Regions from separate parts of the Tardiphaga sp. vice304 genome, predicted to be linked through region 2. Evidence: riboswitches for the same ligand, from Rfam matches in the RefSeq annotation. Region 2 holds a riboswitch; the other holds the start of a gene.
The links. A riboswitch is a leader RNA that binds a small molecule or an ion and turns the genes downstream of it on or off. The one in region 2 is predicted to bind S-adenosylmethionine.
Positions count from the first base shown of each region.

Region 1: it holds a riboswitch for S-adenosylmethionine, as region 2 does, so the genes downstream of both, FNL56_RS00415 (O-succinylhomoserine sulfhydrylase) here and metX (homoserine O-acetyltransferase MetX) in region 2, are expected to answer to the same signal.

Region 1 is NZ_CP041402.1:95,344-103,095, reverse strand. It holds gene FNL56_RS00420 (SGNH/GDSL hydrolase family protein) at 1-510, shown strand, start outside; gene FNL56_RS00415 (O-succinylhomoserine sulfhydrylase) at 581-1,771, opposite strand; SAM riboswitch at 1,856-1,935, opposite strand; gene FNL56_RS00410 (2'-deoxycytidine 5'-triphosphate deaminase) at 2,041-3,147, shown strand; gene FNL56_RS00405 (DUF2171 domain-containing protein) at 3,326-3,568, shown strand; gene FNL56_RS00400 (SDR family oxidoreductase) at 3,637-4,491, opposite strand; gene FNL56_RS00395 (PQQ-dependent sugar dehydrogenase) at 4,616-5,953, opposite strand; gene FNL56_RS00390 (MATE family efflux transporter) at 6,162-7,604, shown strand; gene FNL56_RS00385 (methylated-DNA--[protein]-cysteine S-methyltransferase) at 7,607-7,752, opposite strand, start outside.
Region 2 is NZ_CP041402.1:943,939-951,690, reverse strand. It holds gene clpB (ATP-dependent chaperone ClpB) at 1-1,851, opposite strand, end outside; gene FNL56_RS04535 (MOSC domain-containing protein) at 2,075-2,860, shown strand; gene FNL56_RS04530 (TIGR02594 family protein) at 2,962-3,573, opposite strand; gene metW (methionine biosynthesis protein MetW) at 3,798-4,466, opposite strand; gene metX (homoserine O-acetyltransferase MetX) at 4,468-5,661, opposite strand; SAM riboswitch at 5,742-5,821, opposite strand; gene FNL56_RS04515 (chorismate mutase) at 6,059-6,892, shown strand; gene hisC (histidinol-phosphate transaminase) at 6,935-7,752, shown strand, end outside.

The DNA.
Region 1 (7,752 bases), 850 kb from region 2:
AATCGCGGCAAGGGCGGCGAAGACGCACCCGAGATGATGGCGCGGCTGCAGGCCGAGGTCATCAATGCCAAGCCGGACCTGGTGATCTGGCAGGTCGGGACCAATGCGGTGCTGCGCAATCTCGATCCCGGCGAGACCGCCAAGATGATCGAGGACGGCATCGGCCGCATCCAGGCCAGCGGCGCCGATCTGGTGCTGGTTGACCCGCAATACTCACCGGCGGTGAATGCCAAGCCGGAAAGCGCCAGCAAGATGATCGCGCTGCTCAACAAGGTGGCCGCGCTTCGCCATGTCGGCGTCTTCCCGCGGTTCGAGGTGATGCGCGAATGGCATGAAGGCCAGTCGATGGCGTTCGACAGCTTCGTCATCGCCGACGGGCTGCACATGAACGACTGGGGCTATGCCTGCTTTGCGCAGTTGCTCGGCGACAACATCATCAAGTCCGTCGGCCAGATCAAGTACGGCGTCAATGTACCCGCCAACACCCAGCAGGCGCAGAAGCCGCTGTAGTTATCCTCGTTGTCGTCCCGGCTCGGCGTTCGCGTTGCTCGCTTGGCCGGGATGACAGAGTGTTGCCGCCTCACGCCTTCTTGAGCGCAGCTTCCATGTCTTCGAGCAGATCGTCCTTGTGCTCGAGCCCCGTCGAGAATCGCACGAACCCTTCGCTGATCCCCAGTTCGGCGCGCGCCTCGATCGGCAGCCGCTGATGCGTGGTGGTGGCGGGGTGCGTGATCAGGCTCTTGGCATCGCCGAGATTGTTGGAAATCCGCGTCAGCTTCAGCTCGTTGAGAAAGCGGAACGCCGCCGCCTTGCCGCCGTCGATTTCGAAACCTATCAGCGTCGAGCCGGCGCGCATCTGCTTCTTCACCGAAGCGGCCTGCGGATGATCGGCGCGGCCGGGATAGATCAGCCGGGTGATTTTCGGATGCGCAACCAGCGCATCGGCGAGGGCGCCTGCGGTCTCGGTCTGCTGCCTGACGCGGATCGACAGCGTCTCCAGCCCCTTCACCAGTACCCAGGCGTTGAACGGCGACATCGAGGGGCCGGTCTGGCGCAGGTAGTTGTGGATGTGCTCGGCGATGAAGTCCTTCGAGCCGAGGATGATGCCGCCGAGGCATCTTCCCTGGCCGTCGATGTGCTTGGTCGCGGAATACACCACGACATCGGCGCCGAGCGACAGCGGGCTCTGCCAGATCGGCGTCGCGAACACGTTGTCGACGATCAGCCGCGCGCCACCGGCATGCGCTATCGCGGCAATGGCGGGAATGTCGAGCACGTCGAGCGTCGGATTGGTCGGGCTCTCAAGAAAACAGGTCTTGGTATTCGGGCGCATCGCCTTTTGCCAGGCGTCGAGGTCGAGCCCGTCGACCAGCGTGAACTCGATGCCGTAGCGCGGCAGCAGGTCCTCGATGACGTAGCGGCACGAGCCGAACAGCTGCTTCGAGGCGACGACGTGATCGCCGATGCGCAGTGGCGCGAGAACGGCCGCCGTGACCGCGGCCATGCCGGTGGCGGTGGCGCGGGCGGCCTCGGCGCCCTCCAGGTCGATCATGCGACTCTCGAACATCGAGATGTTCGGGTTGGAAAACCGCGCATAGATGAAGCCGGGCTCCTCGCCCTTGAAGCGCGCCTCGCATTGTTCGGCGGTGTCGTAGACGAAGCCCTGGGTCAGGAACAGCGCTTCTGAGGTCTCGCCGAATTGCGAACGCAGCATGCCGGCATGGACCAGCCGGGTCTCTGGGCGATAAGCGGGCGATTTCGTCTCAGACATGTGACCTCCAGTTATGGCCGTGAAAACAGCCACAAAAAAACCGGCCTGGACAAAGGTCCAACGGCCGGGATCACATGTTAACAAGGACATGGGTCCCCGGCCTGTTTAGCGACTTGTTTAACGTGGCTGCAAGCCGGCCGGCTCAAATCACCACGGGATAATCTTGCTGATATTCCGGTCGGCCCTTTCCGTCAAGCCGGGGGTGGGATAACCGATGAAATTGCGTTTTTCTCTGCGTTCCCCATCGCGATGCGACAAGGATGAGTTCTGTGCCCTTCACGCTGCCTGTTGATGCCGACGGTATTCTGCCCGACCGCATGATCGCGGCGATGGCCGATGCCGGCCTGATCCTGCCGGCGTATCCGTTCGTGGAAAGCCAGATCCAGCCGGCCTCGCTCGACCTGCGGCTCGGCGACATTGCCTACCGCGTCCGTGCCAGCTTTCTGCCGGGGCCGAATACCACCGTTGCGCAGCGCATCGACGAATTGAAGCTGCACGAGATCGACCTGTCCGACGGCGCGGTACTGGAAACCAACTGCGTCTACATCGTGCCGCTGATCGAGAGCCTGGCGCTGCCGCCTTCGATCTTCGCCTCGGCCAATCCGAAGAGCTCGACCGGCCGCCTCGATGTCTTCACCCGCGTGATTGCGGATGGCACCCGCCGCTTCGACGTGATCGGCGCCGGCTATCACGGTCCGCTATACGCCGAGATCAGCCCGAAGACTTTCCCGGTGCTGCTGCGCGAGGGTTCGCGGCTGTCGCAGGTCCGCTTTCGCGTCGGCGACGCGCTGCTCGACAACGAGGCGCTGGAAGACCTCCATGCGATGGAGCCGCTGGTGGACAGCGAGGACGCCGACCTCAACAACGGTGTGGCGCTCTCGGTCGATCTGTCCGGCGACAACGAGACCGGCTTCGTGGGCTACCGCGCCAAGCGCCACACCGGCGTGGTCGATATCGACCGTCGTGCCGGCTATGCGGCGAACGAGTTCTGGGAGCCGATCGCGGCGCGGCCCGACGGCACGCTGATCCTCGATCCCGGCGAGTTCTACATCCTCGCCTCCAAGGAAGCCGTCCAGGTGCCGCCGGACTATGCCGCTGAGATGGTGCCGTTCGATCCCTTGGTCGGCGAGTTCCGCGTGCATTACGCAGGCTTCTTCGATCCCGGCTTCGGCCATGACGGCGCCGGGGGCAAGGGCTCGCGCGCCGTGCTGGAAGTGCGTTCGCGCGAGGTGCCGTTCATCCTGGAGCACGGCCAGATCGTCGGCCGTCTGGTCTATGAGCGGATGCTGTCGCGCCCCGACGCGCTCTATGGCCAGCGCATCGGCTCGAACTATCAGGGCCAGAGCCTGAAACTGTCGAAGCATTTCAAGGTCTAGCCGCCGGGTGCTTGCCGACCGCTTTGCCACCGTCAGGCCCGATGTCATCGAAACATGAGGGCAAACCGCGCTCCAATTTTGCTTCGTCCTTGAGAGTGTGTGGACCGGTTCCATTTTAATTTGAACCGCGACCGGTCTCGCGCGTTACACCCGCACAACCTCATTCAAGGAATTCGATATGACCGGCACCGCAGGCATCAAAGAGCACATGGAAGTAATCGGCGCCGACGGCGTTCACGTCGGCACCGTGGATCATTTCGAGGGCGGCCGCATCAAGCTGACCAGGAAGGACAGCGGCGAAGGCCACCACAAGGGTCATCATCACTTCATCGACGGCAGCCTGGTGGCCGAGGTCGAGGGCGACAAGGTCCGCCTGTCCGCCAATGCCGATGTGGCCGTGACCATGGAACAAGAGAAGTAAGCTTCGCTTATTGTGCGATCTGAAACGCGGCGGACCGAAAGGTTCGCCGCGTTTGCGTTATGAGGCGCTTATCGGCCTTCTCCGTCGTGCCATAGCGCTGCCAGTCCATCGCGATAGCTCGGAAAGGCGAGTTCCACGCCCAGCTCCTGCTTCATCCTGATATTCGAGACCCGGTTATTGGTGGCGTAGAAGCTGCGCGCCATCGGGCTCATCTCCGCGTCGTCGAACGCCAGTCCCGGCGGCGGAACAATCCCCATCAGCTCGGCAGCATAGGCAATGACATCCTGCGGCGGGCCCGGCTGGTCGTCGCAGACGTTCCAGATCCCGGCCTGATCCTTCGCGAACGCCGCATCGATGGCGCGCGCAATATCCTCGACATGAATGCGGTTGAACACCTGGCCGGGCTTGACGATGCGCCGCGCGGTGCCGGCCTTGAGGTTGAGCAGCGCATTGCGGCCGGGACCGTAGATGCCGGCGAGCCGCAGCGACGTGGTTGGTGCGCCCGGCTGAGCCAGCCACGCCGCCTCGGCGTCGATCCGCTGCCGCCGCCGCCCGTCGCCGGACATCGCCGCGCTCTCGTCGATCCAGTCGCCGCCATGGTCGGCATAGACGCCGATAGTCGAGAGATAGACGACCCGTTGCAAGCTGCTTGCTGCAATCTGCGGGCCGTAGGCGGCAAGCACCGGGTCGCCGGATGCGCCGGGCGGCACGGAAACCAGTAGAGCATCGGCAGCGGCGAGGTGTTCGGCAATGGCCGGATCGGCATGGTCGCCGCTGAACAGCAGCGGCGTGCAGCGTGAGCCGCGCAGCGCATCCCGCTTTTCCGCCGTCCGAACCGTGCCCGAAATCGTCGTGAAACGCTGTGCGTGACGATCGATGAAATGCTGCACGCTGTAGCCAAGTCCGAACACGAAAAGACGCACGTCAACTCCTGATATTCGCCTTGCGATGGCACGATGTCGTCCCCGGCAGCATACAGCGAGCTGCCGGGTGCAAAAAGGCCCTCCAGAACGTGAAGGGCCTCGATGGATGTCGAGCCTTGATGCTTTACTCCGCCGACGCCGCTTTGGCGGCTGTCGGCGTCACCCGCCACACCACATTGCCGACGTCGTCAGCGACCAGCAGCGCGCCCTTGCCGTCGAGCCTGAGGCCGACCGGGCGGCCCTGCGCCTCGCCCTCTTTATTGACGAAGCCGGTCAGCACGTCCTGCGGCTTGCCGGCAGGCTTGCCGTTTTCGAACGGCACGAAGATCACCTTGTAGCCGCTGCGCGGCTTGCGATTCCATGAGCCGTGCTGGCCGATGAAGGCGCCGTTCTTCATGCTGGCGGGAAAGATGTCGCTGGTGTTGAACGCCAGGCCCAGAGACGCGGTATGCGCGCCCAGCGCATAGTCCGGCACGATCGCCTTGGCGACCAGATCGGGTCGCTGCTCCTTGACGCGGACATCGACGTGCTGGCCATACCAGCTATAGGGCCAGCCGTAGAATCCGCCATCCTTCACCGAAGTCATGTAGTCCGGCACCATGTCGCTGCCGATCTCGTCACGCTCGTTGACGACGACCCATAATTCGCCGGTCTGCGGCTGCCAGGCGGGACCGTTCGGATTGCGCAAGCCGGAGGCGAACACGCGCGATTGGCCGGTAACGCGGTCGATCTCCAGAATGCCGGCGCGGTCCTTCTCCGCCTCCATGCCGTTTTCCGCAACATTGCTGTTGGAGCCGACGGTGGCATAGAGCTTGCGGCCGTCCGGGCTGGCGATGAGGTCCTTGGTCCAGTGGTGGTTGAGCGGGCCGCCCGGCAGGTCGGCGACCTTTACGGCTGGCGCGGGGATCCTGGTGTCGCCCGTCTTGTATGGGAATTTCACGACCGCGTCGGCGTTGGCGACGAAGAACTCATCGCCAACCAGCGCCATGCCGAACGGCGAATTCAAACCTTCGAGAAATGCCGTTTTGGTTTCTGCCACGCCGTCGCCATCGGTGTCGCGCAACAGCGAGATGCGGTTGGCGCTGGGCACGCCGGCGCCGGCGCGCTTCATGATCATCCCTGCCACCCAGCCTTTGATGCTCATGCTGCCCGCCGGCTTCGGCGGCGCGTTGGTCTCCGTGACCAGCACGTCGCCATTCGGTAGCGTGTAGAGCGTGCGGGGATGATCGAGCCCGGTGGCGAAGGCGTTGACGGTCATCCCGCTGGCGGCGGCAGGCTTGGCGCCCTGCGGCCAGCCGGTTGCGGTGGCGATACTGACCGTCGGGACCAGCGACTTGACCGGTTCGACGAGTTTTGGCGCAGCGCCAAAATCCTCGCCAGCCGTCTGGGTGGCTTGCTCGCAGGCCGCCAACGGCAGCGCCAGAGCGACCAGACAGGCGGATAGAACGTATTTGTTGCGCATCGGGTTCCCTCTGATCGCGCTGAGAAAATGCGGCACCTGCGAGATCGTTCAGATCGCATCATGAACTTGGCGTGAGCCAGAATTCTGTCGGCGCGCGGAATGCGCTGGTCGCGGCCGGCCCATGCGCGGCGCAGGCATGGCATCGGTCCCGATCGATGCTAGGAACAGGTGCGCTCGGCCGTCAAGCGCGGGTCGCACGGGGAAACGCATGTCCGAGATCGCCGTTGCCGGTTTGGCCGTGCCGGGCGCTGAAGCGCCGTTGTCAGACCTCGCGGCGCCTGCCAGAAATCCGCTGCTCGGTCACGCGATCCTGCCGACCTTGCTGCGTCTGTCATGGCCTAATGTCGTGGCGCTGTCGGCCGGCACGCTCGTGGTGATCGCCGAGACCTCCTATATCGGCCGTCTCGGCACCGAGGCGCTGGCCGCGATGGCGCTGGTATTTCCGTTCGTGATCCTGACCATGACGATGTCCGGCGGCGCGATGGGCGGCGGCGTATCGTCGGCGATTGCGCGCGCGCTGGGCGCTGGCGACCGTGACCGGGCCTCGACGCTGGCGGCGCATGCGCTGCTGATCGGAATCAGCCTTGGCCTGGTCTTCACCGTCGGCATGCTCACCTTTGGCACGACGTTGCTGGAGCTGCTCGGCGGTCGCGGGCAGGTGCTGTCGCAGGCCGCGGGCTATATCGCGATCTTCTTTGCCGGCGGCGTGATCCCGTGGCTGATGAATACCTTTGCCGCCATCCTGCGCGGCACCGGCAACATGAAGCTGCCCTCGGCCATCACGCTGAACTCCGCAGTGCTGCAGATCATCCTCGGCGGCGTGCTGGGTCTCGGCCTCGGACCGGTGCCGTCGTTCGGCATGCCGGGCGTCGCCGCGGGCTCGCTGATCGCCTACAGCATCGGCGCCGTCATCATGGGCTGGTACGTGTTCTCCGGCCGCGCGCGGGTGCGGCCGCAGCTCGCGGGCTTCCGCATCCAGCGCGGCATGTTCTTCGACATCCTGAAAGTCGGCGCCATCGCCTGCTTCTCGCCGCTGCAGTCGGTGCTGACGATCACGATCTTCACCCACATGCTGGCGCGCTACGGCACCGAGGTGCTGGCCGGCTACGGCGTCGGCGCGCGACTGGAATTTCTGCTGGTGACGCTGGCCTTCGCGGTCGGTGTCGCGTCGGTGCCGATGATCGGCATGGCGATCGGCGCCGGTCGCGTGGCCCGCGCGCGCCGCGTCGCCTGGACCGCGGCGGCGATCTCGTTCGCCGCCGTCGGCGGCCTCGGCACGCTGATCGCGATCTTTCCGGACCTCTGGGTCAATTTGTTCACGCGCGACGCCGCCGTCCGCGCCGCCAGCCAGCAATATCTCGCCATTGCCGCGCCGATGTACGCCTTCATCGGCCTGGCGACCGCAACCTACTTCTCCTCGCAGGGCGCCGCAAAAGTGCTCGGCCCGGTGCTGGCGCAGACCGCGCGGCTGGTCTTCATCGCTGTCGGCGGCTGGTACCTGCTGTTGATCGACGCCGGCAGTCTCGGCCTGTTCTGGCTGGCGGCGGCCTCGATGGTGCTGCTCGGCGTGCTGTCCGCGCTCAGCGTGCTGCTGACGCCGTGGGGGCCGAAGCCGGGTCCGCTGCCCGAGGTGCGCCCGGTTGTGTCGTAAAGTTAGCCCGGCGCGCGCGGCGGCGCGGCGCTCAGCAGTGCGTCGAACAGGTTCGGACGGCGATCGTCCAGCGCACCCTCGATGCCGAGCAGCCGCGACCGCGTGACGATGCCGGCATTGCCGGCGAAGCCCGAGGTATGGCCGGCGG
Region 2 (7,752 bases):
CTTTGTCAGTTCGGTCTTGCCGACGCCGGTCGGCCCCAAGAACATGAACGAACCCATCGGCCGGTTCGGGTCCTGCAGCCCGGCGCGCGAACGGCGCACCGCGGTCGCGACCGCATGCACGGCCTCGGCCTGGCCGACGACGCGTTCGGCCAGCGACTCCTCCATCCGCAGCAGCTTGTCTTTCTCGCCTTCCAGCATCTTGTTGACTGGCACGCCTGTCCAGCGAGAGACCACCTCGGCGATGTGGTTGGCGGTGACCGCCTCTTCCATCATCTCGCCGTGGTTTTCCTGCGCCTCGGTATCCGCCAGCTTCTTTTCCAGCTCCGGAATCCGGCCATAGGCCAGCTCACCGGCGCGCTGATATTCGCCGCGGCGCTGGGCATCGGCGAGTTCCAGCCGCAGCGCTTCCAGCTCGCTCTTCAGCTTCTGGGCGTTGGACAGCTTGTTCTTCTCGGCCGACCAGCGCTGCGTCAGCGCGGCCGACTTCTCCTCGAGTTCGGCCAGTTCCTTCGACAGCGTCTCCAGCCGGCTCTTCGAGCCCTGGTCGGTCTCCTTGCGCAAAGCCTCCTGCTCGATCTTGAGCCGGATGATCTCGCGGTCCATCGAATCCAGCTCTTCGGGCTTGGAATCGACCTGCATCTTCAGCCGCGCCGAGGCCTCGTCCATCAGGTCGATGGCCTTATCGGGCAGGAAGCGGTCGGTGATGTAGCGGTTGGATAGCGTGACGGCCGCGACCAGCGCGGAATCCGTGATGCGGACGCCGTGGTGCTGCTCGTACTTGTCCTTCAACCCACGCAGGATCGACACGGTGTCTTCCACCGTCGGCTCGGCGACGAAGATCGGCTGGAACCGGCGCGCCAATGCGGCGTCCTTTTCCACATGCTTGCGATATTCGTCGAGCGTGGTGGCGCCGATGCAATGCAGCTCGCCGCGCGCCAGCGCCGGTTTCAAGAGGTTGGACGCGTCCATCGCGCCCTCGCCCTTGCCGGCGCCGATCAGCTGATGCATCTCGTCGATGAACAGGATGATGCCGCCTTCGGCGGAGGTCACTTCCTGCAGCACGGCCTTCAGCCGCTCCTCGAATTCGCCGCGATACTTTGCGCCGGCAATGAGGGCGCCGAGATCGAGCGACAGCAGCTTCTTGTCCTTGATGCTGTCCGGCACGTCGCCGTTCAGGATGCGCAGCGCCAGACCCTCGACGATCGCGGTCTTGCCGACGCCGGGCTCGCCGATCAGCACGGGATTGTTCTTGGTGCGGCGGGACAGGACCTGGATGGTGCGGCGGATCTCCTCGTCGCGGCCGATCACCGGGTCGAGCTTGCCGTCGCGCGCCGCCTGGGTCAGGTCGCGGGCATATTTCTTCAGCGCATCATAGGCGTTTTCGGCCGTCGCGGAGTCCGCGGTGCGGCCCTTGCGAAGCGCATTGATCGATGCGTTGAGGTTCTGCGGCGTGACGCCGCCTTTGGCGAGCAGGCTGCCGGCCTCGGACTCCTTGTCGAGCGCGAGCGCGAGCAGCAGCCGCTCCACCGTGACAAAGCTGTCGCCGGCCTTCTCGGCTGCCTGTTCGGAGGCTTCCAGCGCGCGTGCCGTCGCCGGTGCCAGATAGACCTGACCGGCCCCTGCCCCTGACACTTTCGGCATCTTGCCGAGTTCGGCCTCGGTCGCCTGCAGAATCGAGCGCGAATTGCCGCCGGCGCGGTCGATCAGACCGCCGGCCAGCCCCTCGCTGTCGTCGAGCAGGACTTTCAGGATGTGCAGCGGCGAGAATTGCTGGTGGCCCTCGCGCACGGCCAGGGATTGTGCCGACTGGATGAAGCCGCGCACGCGTTCGGTGTATTTTTCGATGTTCATGGTTCGATGTCCCTCGGCCTGCCATTTTCGCCCCGAAGGCACGAAAGAGGCATCTTCACTGGGTTTCCGCGGCTCCGCATTGACAGTCGTCAACCGGACACGGTCGTCGCCGGTCTAAAACCCGGTTTGATGCAAATATGGGCAGCTTTGGCTGGAGCGGAAGAGAGCGGCAGAAAATTTTGGCCAATCTGGTGCGCCCGGCGAAATTCGCTTAAATCAGGCGATGCCTGAAAATCATCCCGCCTCCGTCGCCAACCTGTATCGCTACCCCGTCAAGGGCCTGACGCCCGAACAGCTTTCCGAAGTGACGCTGTCGGTCGGCCAGCCCCTGCCAGGCGACCGGCGCTATGCGATCGAGAACGGGCCGAGCGGGTTCGACCCGGCGGCGCCGCAATATTTTCCCAAGACGAAGTTTCTGATGCTGATGCGCAACGAGCGGCTGGCCGGCTTGCGCACCCATTATGACGACGCCAGCCATGTGCTGACGATCCGCGAGAATGGCGAGGAGACGGCGCGCGGCCATCTCGACAGCGCCGAAGGGCGCACGGCCATCGAGCAGTTCTTCGCTGCGAACTTTGCCGACGATCTGCGTGGGCCGCCGAAAATCCTGTTCGCCGACGGGCACAGCTTTTCCGACGTCGCCAGGAAGGTGGTGTCGATCATCAACCTCGCCAGCGTGGCCGCGCTGGAAGGCGAGATCGGGCAGTCCGTGCACCCGCTGCGGTTTCGCGGCAATCTCCATGTCGCGGGTTGGCCGGCATGGCATGAATTCGAGCTGATGGACCAGGTGCTGTCGATCGGCGGGGCCCGGCTGAAGATCGTCAAGCGCATCGTGCGCTGTGCCGCCACCAACGTCGATCCCGACACCGCGGCGCGCGATCTCACGATCCCCGCGACGTTGCAGAAGACCTATGGCCACGCCGATCTCGGCGTCTATGCCGAGGTGATCGGCGGCGGCGTGGTCGCCGCTGGCGATACAATTGAAGTGGAAGCGCCGACCTTCCTGTAGCCCGGATGACAATCCGGGGCCGGCCGATCCACAACGCCGGCCCCGGATTGCGTCACCGCGCCGAGACGCGGCGCGGCGACTTCATCCGGGCTACACGAGCCTCAGCTCGTCGGCATCACATAGGCGTAGATGCGGCCGCGCGAGTACACCGACTCCGCGACGCGGTTGCCATGGTTGCCCGACACGATGATGGGATTGCCTGACGCATCGATGCCGCTGACGACACCGACATGGCCGCCGCGACGGCCGCGCGACATCACGGCGATGGCGCCGACCTGCGGGCCCGAGATGCGCTGGCCGTAGCTCGAGAAAGAGCGCGCCATATCCGAGCCGGTCCCCTGATGGCCGGAGCGCTGCAGCACCATGTTCATGAAGCGCGCGCACCACAACCGGCCGCGACCGGTCGGATTGCCGCCGATGTATCGCCGGGCTTCCGCAACGACGTTGGACGAACCGAAGCTGCTGTTGTTCGAAAAGGATTCGGCGGCACTGTCCGCGCTCTGCAGCGTCGCCTCGCGACGCGAGATGCGCATGTGACGGCGGCCGTGATGACGATGGCCGGCTGCGTGATGCTTGTAAGAATGTGAATGGGCGTGATGCCCGCGGTGCTTGGGTTTTGCTGAAGCTGGAGTAGCGATCGCGAAGATGAGGACCGAGCACATCGCCAACGCAGAAATGCGAAGCGCACGGTAGAAAGCATTGAACTGAACCATACCTATTCCTTGTTACGCCCCCGAACTCATCGACCCCTTTGAGGCCGACAACGGAATGGCTAGAACAGATTTTGGTGTGGCCAGAGCAAGGCACGAAGCGAGGTCATTTCGTGACGTCGCGATCACATTGATGCCTCAGGCGTGAAAGCTATGCAGCAAAGCGATCAAAATGCCGGAAGCCATGCAGCGGGAACCCGCAAAAGGTATCATCCGCAGGTTTTTCGTTAACGAATCTTGCCCGCGCGGCTGAGCAGGAAGACGCCCTGTTCGCCGAACATGTTCCAGAACCACCACGGCGCGTTCAGCCGCAACGGCCGGCCGTTGAGATCGAGCGCCACGGCGCGCTCCATCTTGACGTTGGTCTCGTCGCATAGCTGGACGAAGTCCTTGATGGTGCAGAAGTGGATATTCGGCGTGTCATACCACGTCGCCGGCAGGTTCTCGGTGCGCGGCATGTGGCCGCCGACCAGCAACTGCAACCGCATCTTCCAGAAACCGAAATTCGGAAACGAGACGATCGCGCGGCGGCCGATACGCAGCAGATTTTCCAGCACCACGCGCGGCTGTCGTGTGGCCTGCAGGGTTTGCGACAGGATCACATAGTCGAAGGAATCGTCGGGATAGTTGTCGAGGTCGGTGTCGGCGTCGCCCTGCACCACCGCGAGGCCCTTGCGGACGCAGTGATTGACGCCCTCGCGCGACAATTCGATGCCGCGGCCATCGATGCCGCGCGTCTCCAGCAGTTGCAGCAGATCGCCGTCACCGCAGCCAACGTCGAGCACTTTCGAGCCGCTCGGTATCATGCCGGCAACCAGCAGGTGATCGCCGCGGTAGATTACTTCGTTGCTCGTCGTCGGCGTCAGCAGCGGCAGGCCCTCTTGCAGAACGGACATGCTACTTCTCCACCAGGCCACGCACCGAGGCCGCGGAATCCAGGAAGGCACGGGCGATCTCGAGGAATTCCGGCACGTCGAGCAGGAAGGCGTCGTGCCCCCTGTCGGTTTCGATTTCCGCGAACGAGACCCGGACGCCGCCGGCGTTCAGCGCATGCACGACGTTGCGCGATTCCGAGGTCGGAAACAGCCAGTCGGATGTGAAGGACATCAGGCAGAACCGCGTCTTGGTATCGCGAAACGCTTCCGCGAGCACGCCGTCATGATCGGCGGCGATGTCGAAGTAGTCCATCGCTCGGGTGAGATATAGATAGGAGTTGGCGTCGAAGCGCTCGACGAACGACGAGCCCTGGTAACGCAGATAGCTCTCGACCTGGAAATCGGCATCGAACGAGAAGGTCGGCAGATCCCTGTCCTGCATGCGGCGGCCGAACTTGCGATGCAACGCGGCGTCGGAGAGATAAGTGATGTGCGCGGCCATCCGTGCGACGCCGAGGCCGCGATGCGGATGCACGCCCTCCTCGAAATAGCGGCCGCCGCGCCAGTCGGGATCGGCCATCACCGCCTGGCGGCCGAGTTCGTGAAACGCGATGTTCTGCGCCGAATGCCGCGTGCTGCAGGCGACCGCCAGCGCGGAGAACACGCGGTCAGGATAGGCCGCGGTCCATTGCAGCGTCTGCATGCCGCCCATCGAGCCGCCGACCACGCTGAACAATTGATCGATACCGAGCCGATCGATCAGCATCGCCTGCGCGCGCACCATGTCGGGGATGGTGATGACCGGGAAATCCAGCCCCCACACCTTGCCGGTGGCGGGGTTGGTCGAGGCGGGGCCGGTCGACCCCATGCAGCCACCGAGCACGTTGGAGCAGATGATGAAGTAGCGGTCGGTATCGAGCGCCTTGCCGGGGCCGACCAGGGTCTGCCACCAGCCGGGCTTGCCGGTCACCGGATGGGTATTGAAGACGTGCTGATCGCCGGTCAAAGCATGGCAGACCAGAATGGCGTTGGACTTGTCGGCATTCAGCGTGCCGTAGGCCTGGTAGGCGATCTGGAACGGGGCGAGATCGATGCCGCAATCCAGCCGCAGCGGCTGGTCGGCGCCGAACAGCGCGACCTGCGAGGTCGGATGGTCCGCCTCCTGCCCGCGTTCGTCGGCCTTGACCGGGCCTTTTACCGATTGGATCGTGACCATCTTGATACCGGCCTCCTCGGGAGGTTCTCAGCACGGACAAGCCATAAAAAAAACCCGGCCTGAACATAGGTTCGGCCGGGATCAAACTGTCCCCGGCCTGTTTAGCGAATTATTTAACGTGGCTGCAAGCCGGCCGGCTCAAATGACCACGAAGTCTTGAGATATTAGTCCCACGGTGCCCCTCCGTCAAGATGCGGAGAACGATACCTCCCAGCGTCCGGCGCTCTTGCGCGTTCTCCGGGCTTGGAGGAGAACACCTGCCTCTCCCCCGTCATTGCGAGGAGCGAAGCGACGCGGCAATCCAGAGCCACGAACTCGGCAAGGACTGGATTGCTTCGTCGCTTCGCTCCTCGCAATGACGGCGGATAGGCCTCAGTCAAACCGCCAAGGTCTCGCCATGTCCACCAAGCCACCTGCCCCGCCGTCGCTGGAAGTGCTCCGCCAGGAGATCGACAGCATCGACGCGCAGGTCCATTCGCTCTTGATGCAGCGCGGCGACATCATCGACCGGCTGATCTCGGTGAAGCAGACCCAGGAGGTGGGCTCCGCGTTCCGCCCGGCGCGCGAGGCCGACATGATGCGCAGGCTGGTACAGCGCCACCGCGGCATCCTGCCGATCGACACCGTTGAGAGCATCTGGCGGGTCATCATTTCCACTTTCACGTATGTGCAGGCGCCGTTCTCGGTGCATGCCGACCTGTCGCTCGGCGAGCCGGCGATGCGGGATTCCGCGCGCTTCCACTTCGGCTTTACGGTGCCCTATGTGGCGCATTTCAGCGCCCAGGCCGCCGTCGAGGCCGTCGCCAAGTCCAAAGGCGACCTGGCGCTGGTGTCGGCGACGTCGAGCCGGACGCCGTGGTGGCTTGAGTTGGAGCCGCAGGGCATGCCGAAAATCATCGCCCGGCTGCCGTTCATCGAGCGCGCCGACCATCCCGCCGCGCTGCCGGTGTTCGTGGTGTCGCGCGTTGCCGACAGCGCGATGGTGACAGAGGTCGAGATGTGGAGCGTGCGGGTGTCCGGCTGGAACGCCGAGACCGCGCGCGCGCTGTCGCCGCTGGCCGAGATCGTGGCAGTGCCCGATACCGCGTTCGACGGCGCGGCACTGCTGATCTCGATCACGTCCGCCACCAGCCTGGAGCATATCAAGGCCGCGTTGATCGCGGCCGGCGCCTCGGTGCGCTCCTCTGCCCTCGTCGGCAGCCACGCAACCCGCTATACCGTGCCCGGCTAGGGCCTCGTGATCCCCAAGCAAATTGATCGTCTGGAGTTGAAGATGTCCCGTCCCGTGCCGAAAGCCGGCATTCTCGATATTGCGCCCTACACCCCCGGCAAGAGCCCGGTGGTCGAAGCCGGCCGCAAGACCTACAAGCTGTCTTCCAACGAGACCCCGTTCGGCCCCTCGCCGCGCGCCAAGGAGGCTGTGGCCGCGACCGCCGCGCATCTCGAGGATTATCCGGAAGGCACGTCGAAGGTACTGCGCGAAGCGATCGGCCGCCGTTACAGCCTCGATCCCGCGCGCATCATCTGCGGCGCCGGTTCCGACGAGTTGCTGAACCTGATCGCCCACACCTATCTCGGCCCCGGCGACGAGGCGATCCACACCACGCATGGCTTTCTGGTCTACCCGATCGCCACCTCGGCGAACGGCGCCACCAATGTGATCGCGGCGGAAACCGACTTCACCTGCAACGTCGACGCAATCCTGGCCGCGGTGAGCCCGCGCACCAAGCTGGTGTGGCTGGCCAATCCGAACAACCCGACCGGCACTTTTCTGCCCTATGACGAGGTCAAGCGGCTGCATGCCGGCCTGCCCTCGCATGTCATTCTGGTGCTGGACGCGGCCTATGCCGACTACGTCTGCCGTCCCGACTACGACAGCGGCTTGGAGCTGGCGAGCACGACCGAGAACACCGTGGTGTCCTACACCTTCTCCAAGGTGCACGGCCTCGCAGCCTTGCGGATTGGCTGGATGTATGGCCCGGCCCACATCATCGACGCGATGAACCGCATCCGCGGGCCGTTCAACGTCTCGGCGCCGGCGATGCTCGGCGCGGTGGCGGCGATCGAGGACACCGCACATGTCGAGATGTC